One region of the Streptomyces sp. 5K101 genome, then DNA from elsewhere that is predicted to be linked to it. Evidence: riboswitches for the same ligand, from Rfam matches in the RefSeq annotation. Region 1 holds a riboswitch; the other holds the start of a gene.
The links. A riboswitch is a leader RNA that binds a small molecule or an ion and turns the genes downstream of it on or off. The one in region 1 is predicted to bind S-adenosylmethionine.
Positions count from the first base shown of each region.

Region 1 (3,791 bases):
GCCGCGGTTGGAAGCGACGAGGATCTGAGCAGCGTCGGTGACCATGTGGCGAACCTAGCCCGTCCCGCATTCCCTCAAACGTGCGTGCGGCCGTGCCGCGGGTCAGCGGTCACGGTTCCGGCCACGGGCCGCCGCGATCGCGACCGCGCCCGCCGCGCTCACGCTGAGCGCGACCCCGCCGAGCAGCCACAGCTGCTCGGCGGGGAAACCGGCGCCGGCCGGCTCACCGGTGTACCGCGGCCCCTCGGCGGCCAGGGCCGGTGCCGTGTCCCGGATCCCGTGCATGACGTCCATGAGGTCGGCGAGGTGCATGAGGTTCATACAGAGGAAAGTTAGACAAACTGAACACAAGGTCCGGCTTATGCCGCGCGACGCGCCGCGTACTCACCGATCTCGCGCATCGGCGGCCGCTCCTCGGTGTCCACCTGGTGGTTGCGCGGTACGAATCCGTGCTCGCCGCGCTCGAACTGGGTGAGCTCCGGCCGTACCAAGTGGCCGCGTGCCAGGCGCAGTTGAGCCGTGCGGTAGATCGTCGCCGCCATCCGGCCCAGCGCCTGCCCGTCCTGGTGGCGGTGCCGGCGCGTGCCCACGTCGACCTGCGCCAGCGCGTCGAGTCCCACCAGGTTGAGGGCGTCCACCAGCAGCCCCAGCTCCACTCCGTAGCCGACCGGGAAGGGCAGTTGCTCCAGCAGGGAGCGCCGGGCCGCGTACTCGCCGCCCAGCGGCTGGACGAAACCGGCCAGTTGCGGCCAGTGCAGATTCAGCAGCGGCCGCGCCACCAGCTCGGTCACCCGGCCGCCCTGAGCGGGCGCGCCCCCGAGCGGGCGGTCGTACATCGCCTTGACGAACTGCAGCTCGGGCTCGGTCAGCAACGGCCCGACGATCCCCGAGACGAAGTCCGCGGAGAAGTCGCGCAGATCCGCGTCGACGAAGCACACGATGTCACCGCTGGTCACCATCAGTGACCGCCAGAGCACCTCGCCCTTGCCAGGCACGGCCGGTATGTGCGGCAGGACGGCGTCCCGGTGGACCACCCGCGCGCCCGCCGCGGCGGCCACGTCCGCCGTGCGGTCGCCCGACGCCGAGTCGATCACCACCAGCTCGTCCACCAGCGGAACGGGGCCCGACATCAGCCCGTCGCGTATCGCGGAGACGATCTCCCCGACGGTCTCCTCCTCGTTCAGGGCCGGCAGCACGACGCTGACCGTGGTGTTCTTCTTGGCGGCCAGCAGCCGGCCGAGTGGGCGGTCGGCCACCGACCAGGACCGTCGGGCGAGCCAGCGCTCCACCTCATCCAGCACGTGATCTCCATCTCGCGGATCGGACGACCATCTCAAGCGTCCAGGGGTTCGGCTACAGTCTTGAACAACGCGCGTGACCGCCGCATGTCGGGGTCGCCGCGCGCGACAACCGAATACCGCTCATCCAGAGGGGCAGAGGGATACGGCCCGTTGAAGCCCCGGCAACCCTCCAGCCGATCTCTGCGCTCATCGCGCGAGGCTCACGGCTAGGGAAGGTGCCAATTCCGTCTCGCGGCGAGGTGCGTCGCGGGGAAGATGAGGAGAAAGGGCCTCGCCTCCATGGCTGTGCAGACTGTTGCCACCACCAACGAATCCGCCGATTCCACCGGATCCGTCGACCTGGGCCCCGCCTCCGGGCTCTCCTGCCGCGAGTGCGGCGAGCGGTTCGACCTCGGCCCGATCTTCGCGTGTGAGGTCTGTTTCGGGCCGCTCGAAGTCGCGTACGACGTGCCGAGCGGCGACCCGGAAGCCCTGCGCAAGCGGATCGAGTCCGGGCCCGAGAACATCTGGCGCTACGCCCCGCTGCTGCCCGTCCCGGCCGACGTCGCGGACAAGCCGAACCTGAACCCCGGCTGGACCAAGCTCGTCAAGGCCGACAACCTCGCCCGCGAGCTGGGCGTCGAGGCCGGCAAGCTGTTCGTCAAGGACGACTCCGGCAACCCGACGCACTCCTTCAAGGACCGTGTCGTCGCCCAGGCCCTGGAGGCAGCCCGCGCGTTCGGCTTCACCACCCTCTCGTGCTCCTCCACCGGCAACCTCGCGGGCGCCGTCGGCGCCGCGGCCGCCCGCGCCGGCTTCCGCTCCTGCGTGTTCATCCCGCACGACCTGGAGCAGGGCAAGGTCGTCATGGCCGCCGTGTACGGCGGTGAACTGGTCGGCATCGAGGGCAACTACGACGACGTCAACCGCTTCTGCTCGGAGCTCATCGGCGACCCGGCCGGCGAGGGCTGGGGCTTCGTGAACGTCAACCTCCGCCCGTACTACGCCGAGGGCTCCAAGACGCTCGCGTACGAGATCTGCGAGCAGCTCGGCTGGCGGCTGCCCGACCAGATCGTCATCCCGATCGCCTCCGGCTCCCAGCTCACCAAGATCGACAAGGGCCTGCAGGAGCTGATCAAGCTGGGTCTGGTCGAGGACAAGCCCTACAAGATCTTCGGCGCCCAGGCCGAGGGCTGCTCCCCGGTGTCCGTCGCCTTCAAGGCGGGCCACGACGTGGTCAGGCCGCAGAAGCCCGACACCATCGCCAAGTCCCTCGCGATCGGCAACCCGGCCGACGGCCCGTACGTCCTGGACATCTGCCGCCGCACCGGCGGCGCGGTCGAGGACGTCACCGACGGGCAGATCGTGGACGCGATCAAGCTGCTCGCCCGCACGGAGGGCATCTTCACGGAGACCGCCGGCGGCACGACCCTCGGCGTGGCGAAGAAGCTGATCGAGGCCGGTGTCATCGACCCGTCCCTCACCACGGTCGTCGTCAACACGGGTGACGGCCTCAAGACCCTCGACGCGGTGGCGCCCACGACGGGTATGACCGCTGTCATCCGACCCAACCTGGACTCTTTCCGAGAGGCTGGCCTCGCATGAGCGTCAACGTCCGTATCCCCACCATCCTCCGCACGTACACGGGCGGTCAGGCCGAGGTTTCCGCAGAGGGCGCGACTCTGGCCGAGGTCATCGCGGACCTGGAGAAGAACCACACGGGCATCGCGGCCCGCGTCCTGGACGACCAGGGCAAGCTGCGCCGCTTCGTCAACGTGTACGTGAACGACGACGACGTCCGCTTCGAGCAGGGCCTCGAGACGGCGACGCCGGACGGTGCGGGCGTGTCGATCATCCCCGCCGTCGCCGGCGGCTGATCCCCTCCGCGTTACCCCGCGTTATCGGCATTGCCCCCTCCGCGAGAGAAGCGGAGGGGGTAATTCTGCATGGTTGAGCGCGGTAGAGTCTGGGAAGCCCCCTCCGCCGGCTGCCCGGCAATGCGTTCCCGCTCCACAAGAATGCGCCAAAGTAAGCGATCGAATTGCGCCGAAAGTCGCACTTTGCCGGGCCCGACTTGCCCCGGAATTCAATGAATTCGCATGGATCGGCCGATCGGCCCTGCCCAGATTTCTCGTCCGATTGACCTGTTGCGGAGGGCAGTTGGGCAGATACATTCAGCCGCGGTCGACGCGTTCCGGCGCACACCCCTCCTGCTGGGGTGAGGTCTGACCCGGGTCCGCGAAGTGCGGTCCTGTGCAAGGGCCAGTAATAGGGGAGTTAGGCATGGCTCAGGGCACCGTCAAGTGGTTCAACGCGGAGAAGGGGTACGGCTTCATCGCGGTCGACGGTGGTGCGGATGTTTTCGTCCACTACAGCGCGATCCAGATGGACGGATACCGCACCCTCGAAGAGGGTCAGCGAGTCGAGTTCGAGATCTCGCAGGGCCAGAAGGGTCCGCAGGCCGACATGGTCAAGCTCGCCGTCTGATCCGACTGATCCAGACGCGATCGG
Region 1 is NZ_JBKFFO010000006.1:141,237-145,027, forward strand. Features, by position in the region: gene ACLB9X_RS14205 (trehalose-6-phosphate synthase) at 1-45, opposite strand, end outside; gene ACLB9X_RS14210 (hypothetical protein) at 103-321, opposite strand; gene ACLB9X_RS14215 (glucosyl-3-phosphoglycerate synthase) at 360-1,301, opposite strand; SAM riboswitch class I at 1,419-1,563, shown strand; gene thrC (threonine synthase) at 1,581-2,885, shown strand; gene ACLB9X_RS14225 (MoaD/ThiS family protein) at 2,882-3,157, shown strand; gene ACLB9X_RS14230 (cold-shock protein) at 3,564-3,767, shown strand.

Region 2 (3,791 bases), on a different contig from region 1:
GGCGTGATCCCGTCGGACCTCCTGACCGCCTCACCCCGCGCGCTCCTGACCCCCTTCACCGCCCTGTTCATCCACGGCAGTTGGCTGCACCTGCTGGGCAACATGCTCTTCCTCTATGTCTTCGGCACGCCGGCCGAGGAACGCATGGGGCGTGCCGAGTTCGCCCTCTTCTACCTGATCGCCGGCTACGTGGCGCTGCTCGCGTACGCGGTGGCCAACGCGGAATCCGCACAGACGCTGGTGGGCGCCTCCGGGGCGATCTCGGCGGTGCTGGGCGCGTTCCTCTTCCTGCTCCCGAAGGCGCGGGTGACGAGCCTGTTCCCGTTCCTCTTCTTCCTGCCGCTGCGCTTCCCGGCGTGGGTGGTGCTGATCTTCTGGTTCGTCCTGCAGTGGCTGGCGGCCCGGAACGCGGGCAGCGGCCCGGGGGTCGCCTACCTGGCACACCTGGTGGGCTTCTCGGCGGGCTTCCTCTACGCGTGGGGCCGATTCGGGGGTGGGACTAGAGTGAGGACATCTGCAGCGGCCACCGAGGGAGAAAGCCAGCCGTGATCACCGCGATCGTGCTCATCAAGACCAGTGTGGACCGCATCCCCGAGATCGCCGAGTCGATCGCGGCGCTGGACAGCGTCAGCGAGGTCTTCTCCGTGACCGGCACGTACGACCTGATCGCCATGGTGCGCGTGGCGAAGCACGACAACCTGGCGGACGTGATTCCGGGCCGCATCAGCAAGATCCCGGGCGTCGAGGCGACGGACACGCACGTGGCGTTCCGCACCTACTCGCAGCACGACCTGGAGGCGGCGTTCGCGATCGGCCTCGACGCGTAGCCCGGACGGCGGGCCGTGCGTGACCCGGGCGGCGCAGCGCCCCCGGGTCAGACCGCCGGGACCGCCCCCGGGTCAGACCGCCGGGACGCAGCGGCCGTCCTCCGTGTGGTACGTCCACTGCGCGCCCTCGCGCACCAGCTCCCGCACCGCCCCCACGAAGCGCTCCACGTGCTCGTCCGGCGTGCCCGCGCCGAAGCTCACGCGGATCGCGTTCAGCGACCTCTCCCCCGGCGCCGCCTCCGGCGCACCGCACTCGCCGACCTCCTGCGGGCCGCTGCCGAGTAGCGTCCGCACCAGCGGGTGGGCGCAGAACAGGCCGTCGCGGACGCCGATGCCGTACTCCGCCGACAGCGCCGCCGCGAAGTGCGAGCTGTTCCAGCCGTCCACGACGAAGGAGATGACGCCGACGCGCGGCGCGTCGTCGCCGAAGAGCGACAGGACGCGGACCTCCGGCACCTCAGCGAGCCCCTCGCGCACCTTCGCGATCAGGTGCTGCTCGCGCTCGACCAGCGTGTCGAACCCGGCCTCGGTGAGCGCCTTGCACGCGGACGCGATCGCGTAGACGCCGATCACGTTCGGCGAACCGGCCTCGTGGCGCGCGGCCGTGGTGTGCCACTCGACGTCCACGCCGCCGTCCGCGCGCCGCGCCACCCTTCGCGACGCGCCGCCGCCCGCCAGGTAGGGCTCCGCGTCCTGGAGCCAGTCCGCGCGGCCGGCGAGCACGCCGGAACCGAACGGCGCGTACAGCTTGTGCCCCGAGAAGGCGACCCAGTCGACGTCCAACTCCCGTACGGACACGGGGTGGTGGGGCGCGAGCTGGGCGGCGTCCAGCACGATGCGCGCGCCGTGCGCATGGGCCGCGGCGGCGAGCTCCCGCACGGGCCACAGCTCACCGGTCACGTTCGACGCACCGGTCACGCAGACCAGCGCCGGGCCGTACGGGTCGCGCTCGGCGAGCGCGTGCTCCAGCGTCCGTACCGCCTCGCCGGGCGTGCGCGGCGCGTTCAGGTACGTCACGCGGCTGTCGCCCCACGGCAGCAGCGAGGCGTGGTGCTCGGTCTCGAAGACGAAGACCTGGCAGTCGGCGGGCAGCGCGGCGGCGAGCAGGTTCAGCGAGTCCGTGGTGGAACGGGTGAAGACGACCTGGTCGCCGTCCCGGCAGTCGAGGAAGGAGTGGACGGTGGCCCGGCTGTTCTCGAACAGGTCGGTGGACAGCTGCGAGAGGTACCCGGCGCCCCGGTGCACGCTGCCGTAGTAGGGGGCGTACGCGGCGACGTCGTCCCACACGCGCTGCAGCGCCGGGGCGCTCGCCGCGTAGTCGAGTGCGGCGTAGGTGACTTCGCCGCCGGTCACGAGCGGGACGGTGACGTCCCGGCCGAGGACGGGCAGCGGCGCGGCGCAACAGGGGTCGGAGGCGACAGCGGCGGTGGTGGCAGTGGCGGCGACAGGGCGTGCGGACATGACGGTATCTCCCGGCAGGAAAAGGCGAGTCGGCTTCGACAGGCCCCGTGACGGCGCGACAGTTCGGCTGTGCGACGGCGTACGGGGAAAGACCTCGACGCACGGACGGGCCGTACGGAGGTGTGGTGAAGAAGGGGCGGAAACGCCCTATCGCATTCGCTTGCTCACGAGACAGCTCCTCGAGGACCAGGACCCCAGAGGCGGAAGGGGTCCGCGCTTGCCACAGACCTCGCTGCCTGCGGCCTGGTCTTCACCCGGGGCACCCCGCCACGGACGGAGGGTTGCCGGACAGCGGGCCGGGGCCGTAATCGCTGTCACTCATGACCTTGCAGAGCATCCTGCCATACGTCTCGGATGGCGCAAGGGCGCGGTCCGCATAGTGGACCGCGCCCCCCCAGCCAGGCGCACGTCAGGCGTTGCTCGCCGTCACCCAGCGCTCCAGCGTCGCCCGTGCCGCGCCCGAGTCGATCGACTGCGCCGCCCGCGCGATGCCTGCCGCCAGCTGCTCGTTCAGCGTGCCGCCGGTCGGCTCCAGCGCCACCAGCGCGGCCGCCGAGTTGAGCAGGACGGCGTCCCGCACCGGGCCCGTCTCGCCGCCGAGCAGGCGGCGTGCCACATCGGCGTTGTACGAGGCGTCCGCGCCGCGCAGGGCCTCCACGGGCACCAGGTCGATGCCGACGTCCCGGGGGTCGAACGCCTCCTCGCGGACCTTGCCGTCGCGCACCACCCATACCCGTGACGTGGCGGTGGTCGTCAGCTCGTCCAGCCCGTCGTCGCCCCGGAACACCAGCGCGGAGGCGCCGCGCTCGGCGAGGACGCCGGCGAGGATGGGCGCCATGCGGGCGTCGGCGACACCGGTGGCCTGCGCCCTGATCCTGGCCGGGTTGGTGAGCGGGCCCAGGAAGTTGAAGACGGTGCGGATGCCGAGTTCCTTGCGGGCCATGGCGACATGGCGCAGCGCCGGGTGGAACTTCACCGCGAAGCAGAAGGTGATCCCGGCCTCCTCGGCGACCTCGGCCACGCGCTGCGGCGTCAGCTCCAGGTTGACGCCCAGCTTCTCCAGGACGTCCGAGGCTCCGCTCGCCGACGACGCGGCCCGGTTGCCGTGCTTGACCACCTTCGCGCCCGTACCGGCGACGACGATCGCGGACATGGTGGAGATGTTGACCGTCTTCGCGCCGTCGCCGCCGGTGCCGACGATGTCGACGCTGGGACCGGGCACCTCGATCAGGTTGGCGTGCTCGTACATGGTCCGCACCAGGCCCGAGATCTCCTCGACGGTCTCGCCCTTGGCCCGCAGAGCCACCGCGAAGCCGGCGATCTGCGCGTCGGTGGCCTCGCCGCTGAGGATGCGGTCCATGGCCCAGGCGGTGGCGTCGGCGCTCTGGTCGCGGTTGTCGAGGAGGGCGTTCAGCACGCTCGGCCAGGAGAGGGCCGCCACGCTGTCGCCGCCAACCGGGGTCACAACGTTCATGGTCCACTCCTGGGTCCACAGCCGATAAG
Region 2 is NZ_JBKFFO010000001.1:379,120-382,910, forward strand. Features, by position in the region: gene ACLB9X_RS01680 (rhomboid family intramembrane serine protease) at 1-549, shown strand, start outside; gene ACLB9X_RS01685 (Lrp/AsnC family transcriptional regulator) at 546-827, shown strand; gene ACLB9X_RS01690 (aminotransferase class V-fold PLP-dependent enzyme) at 900-2,288, opposite strand; SAM riboswitch class IV at 2,497-2,614, opposite strand; gene trpD (anthranilate phosphoribosyltransferase) at 2,698-3,762, opposite strand.
Region 2: linked by a shared signal. The riboswitch ahead of ACLB9X_RS01690 (aminotransferase class V-fold PLP-dependent enzyme) and the one ahead of thrC (threonine synthase) in region 1 are both predicted to bind S-adenosylmethionine.